Regions from separate parts of the Arthrobacter sp. FW306-05-C genome, predicted to be linked through region 1. Evidence: riboswitches for the same ligand, from Rfam matches in the RefSeq annotation. Region 1 holds a riboswitch; each other region holds the start of a gene.
The links. Region 1 has a riboswitch for S-adenosylmethionine ahead of metX (homoserine O-acetyltransferase MetX). Riboswitches for the same ligand answer to the same signal wherever they lie in the genome.
Positions count from the first base shown of each region.

Region 1 (7,710 bases):
GTCGTTGTTGGAGGCCGCTGTGGGAACCACACCGGGCACGGGGTACCAGGTCCGGAGCGCCCATGAGTCTCCCGAGGAAACCGAGGCGATGTCCCAAAAGACCTGCTTGTCCAGGCCCAGCCGGTCTGCGAGCACCGCGCCCTCAGCGGTGGAGGCAAGGTTGATGAAAAGCATCAGGTTGTTGCAGATCTTGGCTGCCTGCCCCGTGGTGGGGCCGCCCGTGGGGATGATGTTGCCGGACATGGGGCCGATGTAGCCGGCAGCGTCCTTGACGGCGCCTTCTTCCCCGCCCACCATGAACGTCAGGGTTCCAGCCTCGGCCCCGCTCATTCCGCCGGACACCGGCGCGTCCACGAACCGGAAACCGGCGGCAGCAGCGGCGTCGTGCAGTTCCTGGGCAGAGGCGATGTCGATGGTGGAGGAGTCGATGAGCAGCGTGCGCGTATCCGCGTGCGCCAGCACCCCGTCCGCGCCAAGATACACCGCGCGGGCGTGCTCGCCCTTGGGGAGCATGGTGAACACGGCGTCCGCGCCATCCACGGCTTCGGCGATGCTGCCGGCCCGCTTGACGCCGCCCGCTGCAGCCGCATCCAGGGCTGCGGGGTTGAGGTCAAAGCCGCGGACGTCATGCCCCGCCTTCGCCAGGTTCACCGACATGTGGCCGCCCATGTTGCCCAGGCCAATCCAACCGATAACTGCCATGCGTAAGCTCCTTTGCTTTCATTCCGGCGCTTCTGCCGGCATGCCTGTGTCAACCATCACACCGTGTTAGGGTGCAATCAAGGGGAAAAATCACAGACACTCTGTGCATTGATGCACATCAACGGAAGGTCCAACGTGGACTCCAGACGGCTGCCGAGCCCCGACGACCTGCTTATCCTTTTGACGGTTGCACGCCTGGGCCGTTTCAATGCCGTGGCCGAGAGCCTGGGGACCACCCACACCACGATTTCGCGCCGGATCCTCGCGCTGGACAAGCAGCTGGGCGGCCGCACGCTGGAGCGCAGCCCGCACGGCTGGGAACTGACGCAGCTCGGTGCTGCTGCGGTGGACGCGGCGGAGGCGATCGAGAGTACACTCGGCTCCCTGTCGGGCCTGATCAGCCAGGACAATAGCGCCCTTGCGGGCCTGGTCCGCGTGGCCACCACCGACGCAGTGGGAGCGGTGTTCGTCACTCCATCGCTGGTGCGGCTCCAGCAGCAGAACCCGCAACTGAACATCGAAATGCTGAGCGCCACCCGGAAAGTCAGCCAGAACCGGTCAGGGGTGGACCTGGAGATCGTGGTGGGCCGGGCCGACGTCAGCACCGCACAGACCATTTTCCTGAGCAACTACTACCTGCGCCTCTACGCCAGCGCCGACTATGCGGGGCGGCACGGCCTCCCGGAAACGCTCGACGACGTGCGGCAGCACGCGTTTGTCTCGTACGTCGAGTCTGCGCTCCAGGTGGCGGAACTGGGCCCCCGCTGGTCATCGCAGCTGCCGATGCCCCGGACAAGCTTCCAGGCCACCAGCGTATTCGCACAGGTGGAGGCCGTTCGGCAGGGCGCCGGCATCGGGCTGCTGCCCAACTTCATGGTGGCGGACCGGGAAGATTTCGCTCCAGTCCTGCCTGCGGATTTCGAACGCCAGCTCCCTATCTGGGCCGTGGCCCGCCCGGAGTCGCTTCGGTCGGCCCGGGTGCAGGCGGTGATCGCGGCCCTGAAGGAGGAGCTGAAGGAGCGGGCCGGACTGCTGGCAGGCTGAGGCTGGCCCAGCCGTAGGAGCAGACGACGGGTCAGGCCTGGAAGAGCCGCCGCACCACCTTCCCGGCGGCAAGCGCATCCAGCCCCTCGTTGATCTCGCTCAGTGGCCGCGTGTCGGTGTGCAGCAGCTCAACCGGCAGCTTGCCCTCCCGCCAGTAAGCCAGGTACCTCGGGATGTCGCGGGCGGGAACGGCATCACCCATATAGGAGCCCAGCAGGCGCTTGCCGGCGCCGGCGAACTGGAGGGCCGGAACGGTCAACTCGGCGGACGGGTGCGGAAGGCCCACCGAGACCACTGCCCCGCCCCGGGTCACCCGTTCCAGGCAGGACGCGATCACGCCTGCCGAGCCCACCGCCTCGACGGCAACATCCACTCCGTCGCCGGACGCTTCCTGAATGAGGCGCCCCGCGTCGTCCGGCGTACCCACCGCGGTGGCACCGGCGTCACGGGCCAGCTGGTGTTTGCCCTGGTTCGGATCAATGGCAATCACGCTGGCAGCTCCGGCCAGGCGTGCCGCCATTACCGCGGAGAGCCCCACCGCCCCCAGGCCGAAAACTGCCACGGACTGGCCGGGACTGACCTCGGCGGTGTTGAACACCGCGCCCATTCCGGTGAGCACGGCGCAACCAAACATCGCGGCGACCGTGTCCGGGACGTCGCCGTCAATCACCACCACCGATTCCCGCGCAACCACTGCGTAGTCCGCGAACGCCGAGACGCCCAGGTGATGGTTGATGCGCTTCCCTTCCGGCGTCCGCAACAGGGCAGGCCCGTGCAGCAGGTCTCCTGAGCCGTTGACCTCCGCTGCCCGGTGGCAAAGCGCGGGCCGGCCGGCCAGGCAGGCCCGGCAGTGGCCACAGCTGGGCACGAACACCAGCACCACGTGGTCGCCCACGGAGATGTCTCCTACGCCCTGGCCCACGGACACCACGCGCCCCACCGCCTCGTGGCCCAGGGCCATGGGGAGTGGCCGGACCCGTGAGCCGTCCACCACCGAGAGGTCCGAATGGCAGAGGCTCGAATAGGTGATGGCAACACCAAGCTCACCGGTGCGGGGCTCCGGCTGCTCGAGTTCCTCCACGACCAGTGGCCGGGCGTCGGCGAAGCTGCTTTTACCAGAGGCGTTTCCAGTGGCGGGGACGGTGGCGTACAGGACGGCGGCTTTCATGGGGCCCTACTTCTTGCTGGCGGCCAGCAGGTCGGCGGTGCCCTTGGCGTCGGCTGCGTCCACGTCATGCAGCGAGACGCCGCGGGTTTCCTTCAGGAAGAAGACCGCGACGGCGGTAATGGCGCAGGCGATGAGCAGGTAGACGGCCACGGGGACCGAGGACTTGTAGGTGCCCAAAAGCGAGGCGGCGATGATCGGGGCCAGGGAGCCGGCCACGATCGACGTCACCTGGTATCCCAGGGAGACGCCCGAGTAACGCATCCGGGTGGGGAACATCTCCGCCATGATGGCAGGCTGCCCAGCGTACATGAAGGCGTGGAACACCAGGCCGATCATGATGGCCGCCAGGATAATGAAGTCGTTCTTCGTGTCCATCATGGGGAACGCAAAGAAGCCCCAGGTGGCGCCCATAATGGCGCCGGCCATGTAGACGGGCTTGCGGCCGAACCGGTCCGAGAGCTTGCCGACCATGGGCACCACGGCAAAGTGCAGGGCGTGGGCCAGGAGCAGCAGCAGGAGGATGCGCGTGGTGTCGGCCTGGACCACGGTCTTCAGGTAGGTGATGGAGAACGTCACCACCAGGTAGTACAGGATGTTCTCCGCAAAGCGCAGGCCCATGGCGGTGAAAACGCCGCGCGGGTAGCGGCGGAAGACCTCGGCCACGCCGTAGCCCTTGTGGCCGGCGTCCACTTCCTTACGCGCTTCAAGGAAGATGGGGGCGTCGTTGACCTTGGTCCGGATGTAGTAGCCGATCAGCACGATCACCGCGGACAGCCAGAAGGCAACACGCCAGCCCCACCCGAGGAAGGCTTCCTGGGTCAGGGTGGAGGACAGGATGAACAGCACGGCCGTGGCGAGGAGGTTGCCCAGGGGCACCGCGGACTGCGGCCAGCTGGCCCAGAACCCGCGGGACTTACTGGGGCTGTGTTCCGCCACGAGGAGGACGGCGCCGCCCCATTCCCCGCCGACGGCGAAGCCTTGGGCAAACCGGAGGATGACCAGCAGCGCGGGAGCCCAGTAGCCGATCTGCCCGAACGTGGGCAGGCAGCCCATGAGGAAGGTGGAGACGCCCACCAGGATGATGCTGAGCTGCAGCAGTTGCTTGCGGCCGAACTTATCGCCGAAGTGGCCGAACACGATGCCGCCGATGGGACGGGCCACGAAACCGACGGCGTAGGTGAGGAAGGCGGCGATGATGCCATCCAGTTCTGTCCCGGCGTTGGGGAAGAAGGCTTTCCCGAACACCAGGGTGGCTGCGGATGCGTAGAGGAAGAACTCGTACCACTCCACGACGGTGCCGGCCATGGAGGCCGTCACCACTTTCTTCAGGCCTGATGCCTTGACGTCGGTTTCCTCGGTGCGCCTTGCGGCGGAGCGTTCCGTACTCATGCGAACTCCTTCGGCGTCGTCGTCGACACCACGGGGACAGTCGATGGCAGCCGGATGTGATGTACACCACGAAAACCGGCTTCGATGAGTATGGTCTGCTTGCCGGTGCAACCTCAACGACCATTAGTGCAGAAGGCATCTGCAGGAATGCACACTGCTGGAGGTTTCCTTGGAGCTGGCTGAACCTCGGAGGCTTTGACCAGGAACGTGTGGACCAAAACTGCCTGGTCCAGGAGTGCCTAGACCAGGAAGCTGCCCCGCAGCTGCGCCCCCAGTTGGCCTATCTCGGTGAGGAACCCGTCGTGGCCGATGGGTGCCTGGATGACGTGGACGTCCACCTCGCCGGGCAGCGCCTGCGCCAGTTCCCGGGACTGGGACGGGAAGTAGAGTCGGTCGGAGTCGACGGCGGCCACGAAGAAGCGTGCAGTAGCACCGGCCAGGGTTTCGGCCAGGGTTCCCCGTCCGCGGCAGACGTCGTGGCTCATCAACGCTTCGGTCAGGGCGATGTAGCTGTTGGCGTCAAAGCGCTTCACGAGCTTGTTGCCCTGGTGGTCCAGGTAGCTTTCCACCTGGTAGCGGCCACGGGCTGCCAGTACTTCCCCCTGAAGGGGCGACTCGGATGCCTGGGCCGCCCGGCCGAAGCGGCCTTCCAGTTCGGCGGCGGACCGGTAGGTGATGTGGGCGATGCGCCGGGCAAGGGCCAGGCCCTCTTCAGGACAGGGACCGCCGTAGTAGTCGCCGCCGTTGAAGTTTGGATCCTGCCGAATGGCCAGGGTCTGGGCCTGGGCAAAGGCGATTTGTTCTGCCGTGCTCGCAGCCCCCACGGCGATGACGGCACAGCGCTGCACCCTTTCCGGGTAGGTCACTGCCCATTCCAGCGCCCGGGCGCCGCCCATGGAGCCGCCAAGAACCGCGAACCAGCTCTTGATCCCCAACTGGTCCGCCAGCCGGGCCTCCGCCACGGTGCTGTCCCGCAGCGTGACCAGGGGGAAGCGGGAACCCCAGGGCGATCCGTCGGGGGCGGGCGATGAGGGGCCGGTGGAGCCGTAGCAGCCGCCCACAATGTTGATGGACACCACGAAGAAACGGTCCGTGTCCACGGGGGCACCGGGCCCGGCCAGCTGCTCCCACCAGCCTTCCTCGTCGGTGTCTCCGCGGGTTACGTGAGTGCTGCCCGTGAGCGCATGCTCGATCAGGATGGCGTTGCTGGCGTCTGCGTTGAGGGTGCCCCAGGTTTCGTAGGCCAGCGTAACGTCGGGCAGGTATCCCCCGGCCTCGAGCTCCAGTTCCCCAATGGAGGCGTAGCGGACGATTCCGTGTTCGGGGATGGTGGTTGGGGCGACGGAAACCGTCATGGCAAGACCTCTTCTACGCGCTTGCCCGCCGTCAATTGACCGGCAGGCCAGGTCCTCACCCGGGGCACCCCACCGCGGAAGGAGGGTTGCCGGCCAGCAAGCCGGGGCTGTCGCTGGCACTCATGACCTGGATCGAGTGTACGAAACACCACCCGGTCCAAGCCAAGAGTGTGACTGGTTGTGACTTCCCGACTTGCTGCCTGCCCTGCCTTGCCGCCTAAGTGGCGCCCCGGCGTCGTACTTTAGGCTTCTAGGTGTATTGACCACGGAGGTTAGGAACATGCGGCGTGGTTAGGTGACAAAAAGAAGACCTCCAAGTGGAGTGGGGCTTGTCTAAGAGTCCGATCCACAAGGAGGTCTTCAATGTCCCATGCTAACGCGCTTCTGACGCCGAAGGGACGGCTCCGGCTGGCCCGGTGCATCGTCGATGACGGGTGGCCGCTGCGCCGTGCTGCTGAGCGGTTCCAGGTGTCGGTGACGACCGCAGCGCGGTGGGCGGCCCGTTACCGGGAGCACGGGGAGCACGGGACGGGTGATCGTTCCAGCCGGCCCATCAACTCCCCGCGTCGGACCTCCACGCGGCGGGAGCGGCGGATCGTCGCGATCAGAGTCAACCGGCGCTGGGGCCCGGCACGGATCGGCTATCTGCTGGGCATTCACCCCTCCACGGTGCACCGGGTGCTGTCCCGGTTTGGGCTGGCGAGGCTGGCGTGGATGGACCGGGCCACGGGCCGGGTGATTCGCCGGTACGAGCACCACAGCCCCGGGGACCTGGTCCACGTCGACATCAAGAAACTTGGACGGATCCCTGACGGCGGCGGACACCGCAGTGTCGGCAGGGCCGCCGGAAACCGGAACAAGACCGGTACCGCGGCGAACCGGAGACCGGGTCACGCCTTCTTGCACAACGCCGTCGATGATCACTCCAGGCTCGCCTACACGGAGATCCTGACCGATGAGAAAAAGGACACTGCGGCCGGATTCTGGGAACGCGCCAATGCCTACTTCGAGTCCCACGGGATCACTGTCAAACGGGTCCTGACCGATAACGGATCCTGCTACCGCTCCTACGCATTCAAAGACGCTCTGGGCCCGGACATCAAGCACAAACGCACCCGCCCCTACAGGCCTCAGACAAACGGCAAAGTCGAGCGCTACAACCGCACCATGCTCGACGAATGGGCCTACGCCCGTCCCTACGCCTCCGAGGCCGAGCGTGTTGCCGCTTTCGCCGACTGGCTCCATCATTACAATCATCATCGAGGCCACACCTCACTCAACGGTCAGCCACCGGCCAGCCGCGTCACCAACCTCTCAGGTCAATACATCTAGGCGTCCTTCGCAGCCCTGAAGCCTGCTTCAAGGTCGGCGAGGATGTCGTCGATGTGTTCCAGGCCCACGGAAAGCCTGACAAGTCCCGGGTGCACCCCGGCCACCACCTGCTGCTCCGGCGAGAGCTGGCTGTGGGTGGTCGACGCCGGGTGGATGACCAGGGAGCGCACGTCGCCGATGTTGGCCACATGGGAGTGCAATTCCAAAGCGTCGACGAAGCGTTTGCCCGCCTCCGCTCCGCCGGCCAGGTTGAAGGCGACGACGGCGCCCGTCCCCTTGGGCCCATACTTGCGGCCACGCTCGTACCAGGGGCTGGACGGCAGCCCGGCGTAGGCGACCGATTCGACGTCGTCCCTTGCTTCAAGCCACCGCGCAACCTCCGCCGCGTTTGCAACATGGCGCTCCACCCGCAGGCTCAATGTCTCCAGGCCCTGGGAAATCAGGAAGGCGTTGAACGGCGAAACCGCCGAGCCCAGGTCCCGCAGGAGCTGGACCCGCGCCTTGAGGATGTAGGAGAGATTGGCACCGAGCGCTCCATCGGCTCCCAGGTCGCGGGCGTAGACCAATCCGTTGTACGTGGGATCCGGGGTGTTGAAGCCGGGGAACCGTTCCGGGTCCTTGCTGAAATCGAACTTGCCGGAATCGACGATCACGCCGGCGATGGCTGTGCCGTGGCCGCCCAGGTACTTGGTGGCCGAGTGGATCACGATGTCCGCTCCC
Region 1 covers NZ_CP084556.1:1,376,929-1,384,638, reverse strand. Annotated here, with positions in the region: gene mmsB (3-hydroxyisobutyrate dehydrogenase) at 1-702, opposite strand, end outside; gene LFT44_RS06340 (LysR family transcriptional regulator) at 814-1,746, shown strand; gene LFT44_RS06335 (zinc-dependent alcohol dehydrogenase family protein) at 1,778-2,914, opposite strand; gene LFT44_RS06330 (MFS transporter) at 2,921-4,303, opposite strand; gene metX (homoserine O-acetyltransferase MetX) at 4,543-5,658, opposite strand; SAM riboswitch class IV at 5,671-5,786, opposite strand; gene LFT44_RS06320 (IS481 family transposase) at 6,022-6,990, shown strand; gene LFT44_RS06315 (bifunctional o-acetylhomoserine/o-acetylserine sulfhydrylase) at 6,987-7,710, opposite strand, start outside.

Region 2 (7,710 bases), 870 kb from region 1:
GAGGTCGTTCACCACGATGGTCTGGTCCCGGTCCGGGCCCACGCCGATGGCGGAGAAGCGGGTGCCGGAGAGCTTCTCCAGCGCCAGCACGTAGTTCCGGGCGTTCTCCGGCAGGTCCGCAAGGGTGCGGGCGCCGGTGATGTCCTCGGTCCAGCCGTCGAAGTACTCGAAGATGGGCTTGGCGTGGTGGAACTCGGTCTGCGTCATGGGCATCTCATCGTGCCGAACGCCGTCCACGTCGTAGGCCACGCATACGGGGATCTGTTCGATGCCGGTGAGCACGTCCAGCTTGGTCACGAAGTAATCCGTGAAACCGTTCACGCGCGAGGCGTGGCGGGCCAGAACGGCGTCGTACCAGCCGCAGCGGCGCGGGCGCCCGGTGTTGACGCCGAATTCGCCGCCGGTCTTCTGCAGGTACATGCCCATCTCGTCGAAGAGTTCCGTGGGGAAAGGTCCGGCGCCAACGCGGGTGGTGTAGGCCTTGATGATGCCGATGGAGCGCGAAATCCGGGTGGGCCCGATGCCGGAGCCCACCGACGCGCCGCCGGCCGTGGGGTTGGAGGAGGTCACGAACGGGTAGGTGCCGTGGTCCACGTCCAGGAAGGTGGCCTGGCCGCCCTCCATCAACACCACTTTGCCCTCATCCAGGGCGGAGTTCAGGACCAGGGTGCTGTCGATGACCAGAGGGCGGAGCCGCTCGGCATAGGACAGGAAGTACTCCACGATCTCGTCCACCACCACGCTCCGGCGGTTGTAGACCTTGACCAGGAGCTCGTTCTTCTGGCGCAGCGAACCTTCCACCTTCTGGCGGAGGATGGATTCGTCGAAGACGTCCTGGACGCGGATGCCCAGCCGGGCCACCTTGTCCATGTAGGCGGGGCCGATGCCCCGGCCGGTGGTTCCGATGGCACGCTTGCCGAGGAAGCGTTCGGTCACCTTGTCCAGGACTTGGTGGTACGGGGCCACGAGGTGGGCATTGGCGGAGACGCGCAGTTTGGAGGTGTCTGCACCGCGGGCCTGGAGGCCGTCGATTTCCTGGAAGAGGGCCTCGAGGTTTACTACGCAGCCGTTGCCGATGATGGGAACGGCATTGGGGCTGAGGATGCCTGCCGGCAGCAGCTTGAGTTCGTACTTTTCACCGCCCACGACGACGGTGTGCCCGGCGTTGTTGCCGCCGTTGGGCTTGACGACGTAGTCAACACGGCCGCCGAGCAGGTCGGTGGCCTTGCCTTTTCCTTCGTCGCCCCACTGGGCTCCTACGATCACAATTGCTGGCATGGGATCCTCCCCCATTCGTTCGGGCTGCCGGGTTGCCACGAGGTGGCGGGCCATGCAGCACCGTTCATGAGAATGCCCCGAACATACCGGCCTTCACACAGCCGCAGCACGGCACGGCGAAGGAAGAGTTCCGGGGCTCTTACCACCCAAGTTTAGCCGATGGGGCACTTGGTCCTTTGTTGGCCCCGCCGCGGCCCGTCATGCGGGAAGGGCCGCGGCGGGCCTGGTCAGAACCGCCGCCGCGCTGCTATTCGTCCTCAGCCTCCCCGGCGGGCCGGGACGTCTGCTCGGCGAGGGTGTCCCAGAAGGAAATGTCGGCGTCGGCAATCGAACCGTCAGCAATGGCGGCGGCGGTGGACGTCAGCGTGGTGACCGTCTGCTTGATCAGATAGCCGTTGCTGCGCTGGCCCAGTGCGTAGCCGTCCAGGTAGTGGTCGGACATGCCGCGCATCTCGAAGAGCAAGGTGGCAATGCCGTATTCCACGGAGATGCCGTTGCGGCTGATGGTTTCGGCGCTGCCGCCCTGGTATTTGCCCAGGTGGCCCCAACCGGTGGAGTCGACGTTGTTGAAGACCACGGCGCCCAACTGCTTGGACTTTTCGACGACGGCCGGGTCGGCGTTGGGGGTGGTGGGGTACAGGATGGAGCCGGAAACCAGCTTGCCGTCGCGCTCCGCCCGGGTGCCCTGGTGGTGCAGGTCGATCATGTAGTCGATCCGGTACTTGCGCATCACGTTGTTGTGCAGCGCCTGGGTCTCCGGCTGGATCTTGGCCACGTGGTCGCGGTTCAGGTCCACGCCCTCGGCGTTGTAGCGGGTGAGGTGCCGGTCCCCCTTGGCGAGGTAGTTGTCCAGGGAGAAGTTCACGTCCCCCATGGCGCCGTCCGCGTTGAGCATGGGCACCACCAGGATGTTCGCGCCTTTGAGGATGTCCGCCGACTTGCCGGCGCCCAGGTGCTTGATGAACTCCATGGCGCCCTCGGTGGTGAGCTGTTCGTTGCCGTGCTGCTGGGTCAGGTAAAGGATGGTGGGCTTGGCCGGGTCCGAGATGTACTTGACCAGGTGGATGTCGCGGCCCTTGACGGTCTGGCCGATGACTTCCAGTTCCATGGCGGGCTGGCGGGCGTCCTGGTCCTTCAGGAAGGAAACCATCTGGTCATAAGTGGCCAGCTTTGTTGTGGTGATCTGTCCGTTGCCGTCATAGCTGGGGCCCTCGCCCACTGCATTTGCCAGCGGGGCCGGTCCCGCCACGACGGCGAGCGCCAGAACGCCGGAAAGGGCAAGGTTCCTGAGGTTTGCCAGGGGTTTGTTCACGGTGCATGACCTCTTCATTGAGTGCGGTGGTTCTTTGGGTCGAGTGGGTGGCAGCCGCCATGTCCCTCATTCGGCTGTGACAAGAAGCCAACCAAGCTGGACATAATCTGTCAATATACTGGACGAAACCTGTAAGGATGCAAACAGGAGCGCAGAAGTAAAAGAAGGCCTGCCTGGCGCGACACAAAGTGGACCGGACTTGCCCGCGTGGAGCGTCTCGATTTAAGTGGGAGGGAACCATCCGGAGCGGCCGAGAGACCTGGCTCGATGACGCCGCAGCAACCCCGGTCCGGCAGGATTCCTGCCGGCCGAAGGTGCTACTGCCAGGACCGATGGAAAGGAAGATTCCAGCATGTCACTGAACACCGACCACATCCGCGTCACCCACGCCGGTTCCCTGCCCCGCACCCCGGAACTCATCGCGGCGAACGCCGCCAAGGAAGCCGATGGCATCACCCCGGAATTCCTCCAACTGCTTGAGGCCTCCGTGGTGGACGTGGTGCAGCGCCAGAAGGACCTAGGCATCGACATCCCCAACGACGGCGAATACGGACACGCCATGTCCAGTTCCGTGGATTACGGTGCTTGGTGGAACTACTCCTTCGCACGCCTCGGCGGCTTGGAGCCCACCAATGTGGACCGCTGGGCCGAAGCCGGGGTCCGCCGCTCGTCACCCGGCCATGTGGTCCTGACGTCCTTCCCCGACCGCCGGGATCGGCAGGCGTTCAACGAGGCGTACAACGATCCTTCCTCCGGCATCCTCACCCACCGCAAGAGCGTCGCCCAGCCCAAGATCGCCGGGCCCCTGACCTACACCGGCCAGGATCTGGTGGCATCGGATATCAGGAACTTGAAGACCGGACTGGCCGCCGCAGGCCTCTCAGACGGTTTCGTGGCGTCCCTCTCCCCCGGCTCCTGCGCCAGGGTAGCCAACGAGTACTACAAGTCCGACGAGGAACTCGTCTACGCCTGCGCCGACGCCATGCGGGAGGAATACAAGGCGATCATCGACGCCGGGCTCACCGTGCAGCTCGATGACCCGTCCTTGGCCGAGAGCTGGGACCAGATCAACCCCGAGCCCTCCCTGGAGGACTACCTGAAGTTCATCCAACTGCGCATCGAGGCCACCAACTGGGCCCTCCGGGATCTCCCCCAGGAACAGATCCGGCTGCACGTCTGCTGGGGATCCTGGCATGGCCCGCACACCACGGACATCCCCTTCGCGGACATTATCGGCTCCGTGCTGCAGGTCAACGCCGGGGCGTACTCCTTCGAGGCCGCCAACGTGCGCCATGAACACGAATGGCGGGTCTGGGAGGACACCAAGCTGCCCGAGGGCAAGGTCATCATTCCGGGCGTCGTGTCGCATGCCACCAACGTGGTGGAGCACCCTGACCTGGTGGCGGACCGCATCGTGCGTTTCGCCGACGTGGTGGGCCGGGAGAACGTCATTGCCTCCACCGACTGCGGCCTGGGCGGCCGGGTGCACCCGCAGATCGCCTTCGCCAAGCTGGAAGCGCTGGGCGAGGGCGCCCGTCGGGCCACCAACCGGCTCTGGTAATCCGCTTGCCATCCGGGGCGCCGGCTGTTCCTTCCATCACCGGAAAGGGGCGGCCGGCGTTTCGCTTCCCGGGTCTTGCTAAACTGGGGAAGGCCGGCGAGGTCCGGCCCACCCCAACCAACCGCTGCTGATGCGTTTGCGCTTGCCCGCGCCCTCATCTGCCGGCGGCAGCAACGCCAATCCCCGCAGGAGAACCAGCACTTCATGACAGCCCTGGCCCCCGAAACATTCCACGAACAGCTCATGAGCCGCCGCTACGAACCCAGCGTTGCAGCCGTCAACGAACTCTGCGATTCCCTGCGGGAGACCAAACCAGGAACCGTGGTCCCCTACGTCGACCCCATGCACGACGTTGAGGAATGCCGCATCATCAGCCTCTACTCCAACATCGGCGAGGCGGATCCGTCCGGCTTCATCACCGCCGGCGACCAGGACGCCGCAACCCGGATGCTGGGCATCCAGTGGAAGCTGGGCCTGCGCCCCGAGTTCGTGATGCCTTGGAACGTCCACCCCTGGCACGTTCCCGGCGAAGCCAACGGGAAGTTCACCCCGGACCAGGTCCAGGCCGGCCTCAAACCCCTGCTGAAGTTCCTGGCCTTGGTCCCCCGCGCATCGGTCATCGTGGCGCACGGCACCGAAGCCAACCGCCTGGCCAACCTGCTGCTGAAGACCGAGGTTCCCCTGCTGTGGCGCCGCGGCCTGAAGACCTACAAGGTCCGCTCGCTGAGCGGCCGCGCGTTCGCCGGTTCCCCTGCACGCCAGGAGGAGTTCCTCGAGGACATGCGGACGGCGTATGCAGACGCCATGGCCCGGACCGGCATCGCGAAGCCCTGAATCGTCGGCGCTCAGCCTGTGGCATCGGAGTCGGTAAACGAAATTCCCGGTGCCGATTCGTCTTCGGCTTCAACCCAGGTGGTGAAGTCGGCGTACGACATCCAGGAGTAGTAGTCACAGAACCTGAGACACGCTTTTTCCTGCTTTCCCACGCTTCGCGCAGCTCCTCCTTTCTTCCTCTAGCCCTTTGATTCTTTTAACCGAAATCAGGGACGGCGCATTCCAGTCCAGGGACGACGGCGGGCGGTCACCTTTTCGCCAAAAGGTGACCGCCCGCCGTCGTCATATATGGAACCCTCGGTGGGGACTTAGGAGCCTTCGATGGCTGCCTTTGCCTTGGGGTCGGAATCGTTGAGGAACTTCTCGATCCGCTCCGGTTCGTCCGCCTCACCGATGGCGGCCGACGCCCTGCCCAGGGAGTAGAGCGCGCGCAGGAACCCCCGGTTGGGCTCGTGCTCCCACGGGATGGGTCCGACGCCGCGCCAGCCGTTGCGCCGCAGCGCATCCAGGCCGCGGTGATAGCCCACCCGAGAGTAGGCGTAGGAGTCGATGGTGCGCCCCTCCGCCCATGCTTCCTCGGCCAGGATGGCCCACAGCAGCGAGGACGTGGGGTGCCTTTCCACCAGGTCCAGGGCTTCCTGACCGGCCTCCAGCTGTCCGTACACCTCGGTTTCGGCGGGCAGGAGCGTGGGCTCCGGCCCCATCAGGTTCCGGCGGAACTCGTCCGACATCTAGAAGGTCTTTCCGGCCGAGCCGAGCTGCTTGGTGGCTTCCACCACGCGGGCTGCGAGGCCGGCTTCGGCGGAGGCGCCCCAGACACGGGGGTCGTAGGTCTTCTTGTTGCCCACTTCGCCGTCAACCTTCAGGACGCCGTCGTAGTTCTTGAACATGTGGTCCGCCACCGGGCGGGTGTAGGCGTACTGGGTGTCGGTGTCGATGTTCATCTTGATCACGCCGTACGAAACAGCGTCCGCGATTTCCTGGTCCGAGGAGCCGGAGCCGCCGTGGAACACCAGGTCAAACGGGTTCTCCTTGCCGATCTTGGCACCAACCTGGGCCTGGATGTCCTTGAGGATCTCCGGGCGCAGCTTGACGCCGCCGGGCTTGTAGACGCCGTGGACGTTGCCGAAGGTGAGGGCGGTGATGTAGCGGCCGTTCTCGCCGGCGCCCAGGGCATCGATCGTAGCCAGGGCGTCCTCAACCGTGGTGTACAGCTTGTCGTTGATGGCGTTCTCCACGCCGTCTTCCTCGCCGCCGACGGTGCCGATTTCAACCTCGAGGATCATCTTGGCAGCCGCGGTGCGGGCCAGCAGGTCACGGGCGATCCGCAGGTTTTCCTGCAGGGTCTCGGCGGAGCCGTCCCACATGTGGGAGTTGAACAGCGGGTTGCGGCCGGCCTTGACCTCAGCTTCGGAAGCCTCGAGCAGGGGCAGGACGAAGCCGTCCAGCTTGTCCTTGGGGCAGTGGTCCGTGTGCAGGGCGACGTTCACGCCGTAGTTCTTGGCAACCTCGCGGGCAAAAGCCGCGAAACCCAGGGAACCGGCCACCATGTCCTTGGTGGACGCGCCGGACCAGTAGGCCGCACCGCCGGTGGAAACCTGGACGATGCCGTCGGACTCGGCCTCGGCGAAGCCACGGAGGGCTGCGTTAAGCGTCTGCGAGGACGTGACGTTCACGGCCGGGTATGCGAAGCCGCCCGCCTTCGCACGGTCGATCATTTCGGAGTAGATCTCTGGGGTTGCAATGGGCATGCTGGCTCCTCTGCTGAGTTTCGTCTGTGGGTGGAAGACCCTCAAGTAGACCGCTTACGGCTTGGCACCATCCTAGCCATTAGCGGGCCGGGAGTGCTCTGGGTTACGCCCCACCGGCCCACCTACCACCTCCACCCACCCCCGCGAGATGGCACTTGACGGCAATGCCGGGGGCGGGAATTGCCGTCATCTGCCATCTCGCGTCCAGCCGCGGCTCTGCAGCGCCTCCCGCACCTTGCGTACGACGGCGGGCCTGTCACCTTCCAGGTGTTGCTTGCCGATGCGAACTTCAAGCCACCCCAGTGCCAGAGTCCGGTCGTACCGTTCCATGTCCCGCAGGTGCTGCTCCTCCCCTGCGTGGTGCCCGCCGTCGTACTGCAGCGCGATGCCCCACTGCGGATAGGCAGCGTCAGGCCAGAGCGAAGGAAGCCCCCCTTGGTCGAACAGGACGTGGTTCAGGACCGGTTTCCGGCAAGCCGACGTCAATCAGCGCGAGCCGCATGTGTGTTTCCGGGGCGGAGTCGGCGCCTACCCGCACCAATTCGATCGCTTCCCGGGCTGTCTTTATGCCCCGCATGCCCCCATGCCTGCTGATGACGTACCGGAGTGCGTCAAGGCCGCACAGCGCCTCCCTCGGACGCGGAAAGCCGGGCCCGTGGGAGCACACCAAGTAATCTCCAACGGCCACAAGGTCCTGCACGGCCAGCACAGGGGCCAGGTCCAGCCAGGTCCGTGCAGGCGAGGTGACCCTGACGCCGTCGTACTCCGCTACCTCGTCCGGCAGGAAAGACAGCAGATGGCCGACGACGTTGGAGCGGCGTGGAAAGCTGAATCCGCGCCGCCGGGCCAGATGGATCCGCCAGTCGCCGCCCGGCCCTGGCGGCAACGGCGCTCCCCAGACATGTGCGGCAGAGAGGGACGTCAGAGTGGACGTGTCATCAAGGTCTGTGTACGCGCGCAACGCTGCAGCACCG
Region 2 covers NZ_CP084556.1:506,907-514,616, reverse strand. Annotated here, with positions in the region: gene LFT44_RS02525 (adenylosuccinate synthase) at 1-1,278, opposite strand, end outside; gene LFT44_RS02520 (M14 family zinc carboxypeptidase) at 1,526-2,608, opposite strand; SAM riboswitch class I at 2,825-2,929, shown strand; gene LFT44_RS02515 (cobalamin-independent methionine synthase II family protein) at 2,943-4,151, shown strand; gene LFT44_RS02510 (uracil-DNA glycosylase) at 4,356-4,985, shown strand; gene LFT44_RS02505 (hypothetical protein) at 4,997-5,137, opposite strand; gene LFT44_RS02500 (DUF3151 domain-containing protein) at 5,294-5,716, opposite strand; gene fbaA (class II fructose-bisphosphate aldolase) at 5,717-6,736, opposite strand; gene LFT44_RS02490 (hypothetical protein) at 7,146-7,710, opposite strand, start outside.
Region 2: another riboswitch for S-adenosylmethionine. It lies ahead of LFT44_RS02515 (cobalamin-independent methionine synthase II family protein); the one in region 1 lies ahead of metX (homoserine O-acetyltransferase MetX).

Region 3 (7,710 bases), 1.8 Mb from region 1:
TGGGCTCCGGAGGACGGCTTCCGGCCGGGGCACTCTGCCCAGCTTATCCGCGGTGCCGCACTAAGCTGGTGCCATGACCTCTCCAGCCCCAGTGGTTCTCCTTTTCCTCGATCCCGCATTTCCTGACGGCAGGGTGGCCGATGCGTCCAAACCCCAGCTGCTGGTCACGGATCTTGGGGTTACCAGGGGCGACGGCGTCTTCGAAACCATGCTGGCGGTGGGCGGGTCAGTGCGGAAAATGCAGGCCCACCTGGACCGGATGGCAGGCTCCGCCGCGGCACTGGACCTGGACATCCCGGACCAGGATGCGTGGCGCCGCGCCATTGCCGCTGCCGTGGCGCGGCACCGGTCAGAGTACCCGCCCGCCGATCCTGCTGCCGATGAACTGGTGGTCAAGCTTGTGGTGACCCGCGGCGTGGAGGGTGCCCCCGCTCCTACAGCCTGGGTGCAGGCATCGCCCGCGGGGGCTGCCGGCCGCCGGCAGCGTGAAACAGGTATTGACGTCATCCTCCTTGACCGCGGCTACGACAGTGACGTGGCCGAACGGGCGCCCTGGCTGCTTCTGGGCGCCAAGACGCTTTCCTACGCCGTCAATATGGCCGCGCTCCGCTACGCGCATAAGCAGGGCGCGGACGACGTCATCTTCCTGTCCTCCGACGGCCGCGTCCTGGAAGGCCCCACGTCCACGGTGCTGCTGGCGCATGTGGGAAAGTCCGACGACGGCACGCCGGTGAAGCGCCTCATCACACCCCAGCTGGACAGCGGCATCCTCCCGGGAACCTCCCAGGGCGCGCTTTTCTCTGCCGCCAAGGCGGCAGGCTGGGAGCTGGGTTACGGCCCGCTGGAGCCGCAGGACCTCCTGGACGCGGATGCGGTCTGGCTGATCTCGAGCGTCCGCCTTCTTGCCCCTGTGAACACGATCGACGGCAAGCAGATCGGCAGCCCGTCCGTCCAGAAGGAGCTGACCGCCGAGTTGAGCGGACTTTTCGCCGGCATCCACTAGGCCCTGCAACAGGCGCTTAATCCCTTTTCCCGCACCCGCATCACCCGTAAGGTGTGGACCATGGACTCGCGAAACCTGCCGATCGAAAACCTGTCCTTCGACGACTGCTGGGAACTGCTTGAGAATGACACGGTGGGCAGGCTGGCCATCGTGGTGGACGGGCATCCGGAAATCTTCCCCGTGAACTACGTTGTGCACCTGCGCAGCATCGTCTTCCGCACCGCTCCGGGCTCAAAACTCTGGGGCGCCAGGATGGAGCGGCCGGCGGCGCTGGAAATTGACGGCTACGACCCCTCGACGGAACAGGCCTGGAGCGTAGTGGTTCGGGGCGACACGGAAATCATCGAGGACCAGGCCGTCCGGGATGCAGTGGACGGACTTGGCCTGGAGCCGTGGCAGCCCGGAGAGAAGGCCAACTATGTCAGGCTGAACGCCAAAGCGTTAACGGGCCGCAGGTTCCAGGTGAACCGGCCGGATGTCTGGAACACCCGGCTGCAGGACCGGCGCCGCGCGTCGTTCGAGTAGCGGCCGGCGGCGCCTTGTCAGGCGTGGGAAGTTGGACCCTTTCCGGAAAGCTGTGCTTCCAGCCCGGAAAGCAGGATGGTGAGTCCTTGCTCAAGCTCCGCGCCGCCGTCGTATTCTGCAAGGGCCGGCGCAAGGGCACGCAGCCTGGGAAACTCCTTGGCGGGCAGGCGGTGGAGCCCCAGCCGCAGCAGCACCTCGTTTTCTTCCGGGTCAACGACGTATTCCTGCAGTTCGTTGAGGATGTGTCCGTAGAGAAAGCCGTAGTAGGCGCGGTAGACGTGCAGCGCATCCGCCGGCTGGAACCCCGCGGCCACCAGCAGGGACAGGATCTGCTCGAGCGGCCGCAGCGTACCCAGGGGCCGTAGTCCCAGCGGCGTGGACAGGGGCCGCGTTACCAACAGGGGCACTACGTTGGGATGCTGAAGCGCCAGCGTCCGCAGGTTGTGGGCGATTCCCCGCAGTTGGGCCTTCCAGTCCGGGTCCTCGGGATGGATTCTGAGCTGATTGAGCACCAGTTCCGAGACCCCGTCCAGCAGGGCTGCCCGGTTTTCCGCGTACCGGTAAAGGCTCATGGGGTCCCTGCCGAGCTCTTGCCCCAGCCGGCGCATGGTCAGGGCCTCCAGGCCTTCGGCGTCAACGAGTTCCAGGGCCTTGGTTAGCACAATGTCCCGGCTCAGCCGGGTTTTGGGCGAACGAGGCCCGGAAGCTGCAGTGGAAGTCATGGATTGGTCCTCGCCCCGCCGGCGGTGGTCCCGGAGTTATTCAAGACGGTTGCCTCACTTGTAGTCTACGGGTAAAGTCTACAGTGTAGACAAGCGGTGAGAGCGCTGTTCGTCCCCTCAGTCTCAGCCGGGGATGGACTATATACCCCGATCGCCCCCGTGCAGGGGATCGCGGTTTGCTGTTGTAGCCACACGGCAGCGCCGAGCACTTAGCGAAGGGAGCCGTCATGGCTAACTCGCAGTTCGATCTGTTCCTCCACGAAGCAACCTATTCCGATCATGTATCCGATTCCAGCCTGAACCGCGACCGCCTCTACGGGCTGTACACCAGCTGGTGCGTGATCAATCAGCAGCCGCTCGGCAGCGAATCCACTTTTTGGTCAGCCATGAAGCACAGGATCAACCCCGGGCACAACGGACTCCGCATGAAGGGTCCAGCTGCGGCCGACTACATCCTCACCAGCTATCCGGGGCTTGTCTAGCTTCCCCGGCCCGCCTTGGGGCACCCCTTGGGCGCATGAACACATGCTGTGGCACTCCGGTGCCACGGCATTTTTCGTGCCCTGAAGCAGCCGCGGCCAAGGTTGAGGAGCGCGTCCCCGCCTGGGCTAGGTAGGGATGATCCGGAAGAGGAACCTGGTGCGCACCATCACCCACAGCAGTCCCAGGACCACGGCATAGGCCGCGGTGTTGAGGAAGATACTCTGCTGCTGCAGCGCCGGAATATTGGCTACGACGGCGATCAGCAGCACATGCATGATGAACACGTACAGCGTGGCCCGGCCCAGTGGAATCAGGAACCAGCCCAGCGCCCGCTGCACCGGCTTCCAGTAAGCGCTGAGGAATGCGTAGGCCGCCACCACCAGGACCATGACATTAAGCAGGCGGCCTGGAGCCAGGTACGTGCGGCCGAAGAGTGCGTCATACATGGCGCGGTATACGCCGTCCGGCATGAGCGCCAGGCGGACGTCGTAGTTGTTCGCCAGGTAGGGATTCCCCCAGGACAGGAAGGCCAGCGCGAACGCCGCCGCGGTGCAGGCAACCACCACCCACGTATGCCTCGACAGCCAGGCAACGACGGCACGGCGGTGATAGCCGGCAACCAGGCCCAGCACGAACAGCACCTGCCACACCAGCAGGGGGAAGGAGTCCTCGAACTGCGACGGCAGGACCCGGAACCTGGTCACGGCACCAACTGCATACACTGCAAGGGTCGCGGCCAGCACCCAGACGGCCTTTCCGCGGTTCAATGCGGCCAGGATGAGCGGGCTGACCAGTAAGAGCACCACGTAGAGGCCCATGACGTTGAATTGCCAGGGCCCAAACTGCAGCAGCACGATGGCCGGAAGCACCTGGGGCGGCACGGGGAACTGGAACAAGGACGACATGCCCGCATAGAGGTCGTAGGTCCGGCCGGCACCGTTGTGCCCGGCGCCGCCGGTTCCCTGGTCCACGAAGGTTGTGAGCGCCTCGGCGTGGAAGAACGGGAGCAGGGACAGCAGGAAGACCCCGATCAGCACGGCGAGCGCCGTCAGGTAGAGCTTGCCTGCGCGGCGTGACGTGAGGTCCACAACCCGGCCGAAGTCCTCCTTGGCCTTGGGCCCGTACACCATGCCCACCACCAGTCCGGAGAAGAGGACGAACAGCTCTGCGCCTGACACGAAGCCCACGGCTTCCTGCGTGAGCAACTGGAAAAGCGAGGCCATGCCCAGGTGGTTGACCACCACGAAGACGATGGCCATTCCGCGCAGCAGGTCAACGCGCGAGTCCCTGGTGGAAGGATCCTGGTAGCTCCAGGCTGTGGCTGCATTGATCCTGCGCGGAACCTGCCACAGGGCCACCAGGAGGATGACCATGGCGGCGGCAACAGTCCAGGCAGCAGGCCCGGACAGGGTGTTGGCGCGGACATAAGTGCCGGTGGGTGCCTGATCGGTGACAGGGCCGGTCACCATCGGGGAGGCCTTCAGCCTGTCCACCGCAGCCTTGGCAATGTCCGGGTTTCCGGTGAGCAGCCAGCTGATGCTCGCCACGCCGGTGTCCCTGGTGCTGGTGCGTTCGTCCCATACGACGGCAGCCGTGCGTGCGAACTCCAGGGAGGTGGCAGTTCCCGCCACCTGGTCCCACCAGCCGGTTTTGATGCCGGCTTCGGGCGCGCCGCCGGTTGAAGGGCTGTAGAACGCCGCGGTCTGGAGGAGGAAAGGCTTCCTGCGCCCCTCCGAGTAGGTGGCGTAGAAGTTTTCGCTTCCGGAGGCTGTCAGCATCTCCTCAAGCTCGCCGGCCCGCGGCAAGGTGTTGACGGCGGCCCCGCCTGCGGTGTCGTCGTGGTAGGCGGCCAGGCCCACCCAGTCCACGGCGTCGTCGCCCGGGTAGTACGGTGCGTAGGCGTTGTCGCTTCCGTTCCAGGTGCCGTCCCCGTTGGTGTCCAGGAGCGCGAACCCCTCGCTTCCTGGCTGCGGCGCATTCCGGCTCCGGTCAAAGGGTAGTCCTTGCCCAGGTAAGGCGCCCACACCATGGTGGCCCGGCCGCCGTCGTACTTCTTGAATGCCCTGGACACCTCCTGGAAAGCCTGGCGGTACTCGGCGGACTGCTGGCCCCAACCCACCCAGCTTGTGTTCATGTCAGGGGCGAACCGGATCAGCAGCTGGCTCTTGAACCCGGATGTGAGAGTGTGCACCTGCTGCGCAAAGGCTTCGGCTTCTGCAGTGCCGAGCTGGTCCAGCGGCACCGAGGGCTTGACCGTAAGCAGGGCGTGGGCACCTTTGGCTGCGGCCTGCTGCAGGAAGCCGTCGACGTCGTTCCGTTCGGAATCACGGAACGGAAGGGTGATGTCGTGGCCGAAGACAGCAGGGGTGGCGCCCAGCCGGTCACTGAAGCCTGCAGCGGTATCCTCGCCCCACTCGAGCACCGCACCCAGCCACGGCTTGCCGCTGTCGGGTGCAGCCTGCGCCGGACCTGCCGGCGCCAGCACGGCCAGGAAGGCGATGACGATGGCCGCTAGAAAGGCAGCCACAGAGCGCGGACGGTTTACGTGGCTGGTGGCGCGGTGATGCGATGTGATTGCCCGCATGCTGACAAGGACCCCCGGTACTCTTTGCTCTGCTGCCCGTTGCTTAGGCGACGGGGTGGTGCCCCCGGTAAGAACTTTATCCGGCGGCCGGCCCGTGCGTATCGCCTGGCCGTCCGGTGAATTACGGAACATGACGACGGCGGCGGTGCGGCCTGGGAGCGCAGGTGTTACGTTTTTGGGGAGTAATGAGTACCGGTGTGAAGCCCTGACTGGCCGGTCGGCAACCCTCCCTTTCGCGGCGGGGTGCCTCAGGTGAATACTCGGCATATCGACCGATTCGAGCTGCAAGCGTGAAAGAAGGAGATCCGTCGTGTCCGACGCACCCGCCTCTGAGGAAAGACTGTCCTACCGCCTGATTACCGGCGCGGACAACCGTGAGTTCTGCGAGCGGATCTCCGCTGCACTCGCGGACGGTTACGTGCTGCACGGCAGCCCCGCAGCAACCTTCAATGGCACCACCGTCATCGTGGCGCAGGCCATCGTCCTTCCGGCCGCGATCGCCTCGGCAAACGCCGCCGTTGCAACGGCCGTTGACGAGCTTGAGGGCGAGTTCGACGGCGAGTTTGATGGCGAGGGCCACGCATGAGCTACGCCGGAGACCTGACGCCGCAGGAAGCCTGGGCCAAGCTGGAGCAGGGCGCCGTCCTGGTGGACGTCCGTACCGAGGGCGAATGGGCCCACATCGGCATCCCGGACACCAAGGCCACGGACAACGACCCACTCTTCATCCAGTGGACCTTCCCCGGCGGCATCCCCAACCCAGACTTCATCAAGGATCTGACGGACCAGGCGCCGGAGGACCCGGGCACGGAACTGGTGTTCCTGTGCCGCTCCGGCAAGCGCTCCGTCGCCGCTGCCACCGCCGCCACCCAGGCGGGTTTCACCGCCTACAGCGTCCTCGAGGGCTTCGAGGGCGATCCCGACCGCTTCGGCGAGCGGACCGTCAATGGCTGGAAAAACCGCGGCCTGCCCACCAACCTCGGAAAGAACTAAGTGAGCTTCAACCACGACGCCCCCAGCTGGAACCCCGACACCCAGGCCGTCCGCGGCGGGCTGGACCGCAGCAACTTCCAGGAAACGTCCGAGGCCATCTTCCTCAACTCCGGCTTCGTCTACGAATCCGCAGCCGCTGCTGAACGCGCCTTCACCGGCGAAGACGAGCGCTTTGTCTACTCCCGCTACGGCAACCCGTCCGTGGCCACGTTCCAGGAACGGCTCCGGCTGCTCGAAGGCACCGAAGCGTGCTTCGCGACGGCGTCGGGCATGTCCGCGGTGTTCACCGCCCTGGGCGCCCTGCTGGCAGCCGGCGACCGTGTAGTGGCCGCCCGCTCGCTGTTCGGTTCCTGCTTCGTGGTCCTGAACGAGATCCTGCCCCGGTGGGGCGTGGAGACCGTGTTCGTGGACGGCCCGGACCTGGACCAGTGGCGCGAAGCGCTCTCCAAGCCCACCACGGCTGTCTTCTTCGAATCCCCATCCAATCCCATGCAGGAAATCGTGGACATCGCCGCGGTCAGCGACCTGGCGCACGCGGCCGGGGCCACCGTGGTGGCGGACAACGTCTTTGCCACTCCCCTGCTGCAGCGCTGCGGTGACCTGGGCGCGGACGTCATCGTCTACTCCGGCACCAAGCACATCGATGGCCAGGGCCGGGTGATGGGCGGCGCCATCCTGGGCACCAAGGAGTTCATTGACGGCCCCGTAAAGCAGCTGATGCGCCACACCGGCCCCGCCCTGTCCCCGTTCAACGCCTGGGTCCTGACCAAGGGCCTGGAAACCATGGGGCTGCGCGTCAACCACTCCTCCGCCACGGCCCTCCGGCTTGCCGAGTGGCTGGAGGAGCAGCCGGCCGTGAGCTGGGTGAAGTATCCGCTGCTGAAATCGCACCCGCAGTACGGGCTGGCGGCGAAGCAGATGAGCGCAGGCGGCACCGTCCTGACCCTGGAGCTTGCCCCGTCGGGCGGACGCTCCGGCAAGGAAGCCGCCTTCGCCCTGCTGGACGGGCTGCGGATCATCGACATCTCCAACAACCTGGGCGATTCCAAGTCACTGATCACGCATCCCGCCACCACCACGCACCGCGCCATGGGCCCGGAAGGACGAGCGGCCATTGGCCTGAGCGACGGCGTGGTCCGCCTCTCCGTGGGACTGGAGGATGCGGACGACCTCATCCGCGACCTGGAGCAGGCGCTCAAGCAGATCTAAGTTTTCGACGCGCTGCGGTGTTCCCGCGGCGCATATTCCCTGGCGCGGCCCGAATGTGGGCCGCGGGAAGGAAGCACGGCGTCGAAGAGGAAACTCCGCGCCGCGGCGGGTCAGGCCTGGCGGACCCGCAGCAGTTCCGGTGTGTCCTCCACGTCTCCGAGATCCAGCGCTCCGCGCATGGTCACCTGCAC
Region 3 covers NZ_CP084556.1:4,005,896-4,013,605, forward strand. Annotated here, with positions in the region: gene LFT44_RS18635 (aminodeoxychorismate lyase) at 74-1,003, shown strand; gene LFT44_RS18640 (pyridoxamine 5'-phosphate oxidase family protein) at 1,064-1,528, shown strand; gene LFT44_RS18645 (TetR/AcrR family transcriptional regulator C-terminal domain-containing protein) at 1,546-2,250, opposite strand; gene LFT44_RS18650 (hypothetical protein) at 2,478-2,732, shown strand; partial or broken gene opgC (OpgC domain-containing protein) at 2,859-5,317, opposite strand; SAM riboswitch class IV at 5,499-5,614, shown strand; gene LFT44_RS18660 (DUF1737 domain-containing protein) at 5,628-5,903, shown strand; gene LFT44_RS18665 (rhodanese-like domain-containing protein) at 5,900-6,310, shown strand; gene LFT44_RS18670 (O-succinylhomoserine sulfhydrylase) at 6,311-7,519, shown strand; gene LFT44_RS18675 (glutamate--cysteine ligase 2) at 7,630-7,710, opposite strand, start outside.
Region 3: another riboswitch for S-adenosylmethionine. It lies ahead of LFT44_RS18660 (DUF1737 domain-containing protein); the one in region 1 lies ahead of metX (homoserine O-acetyltransferase MetX).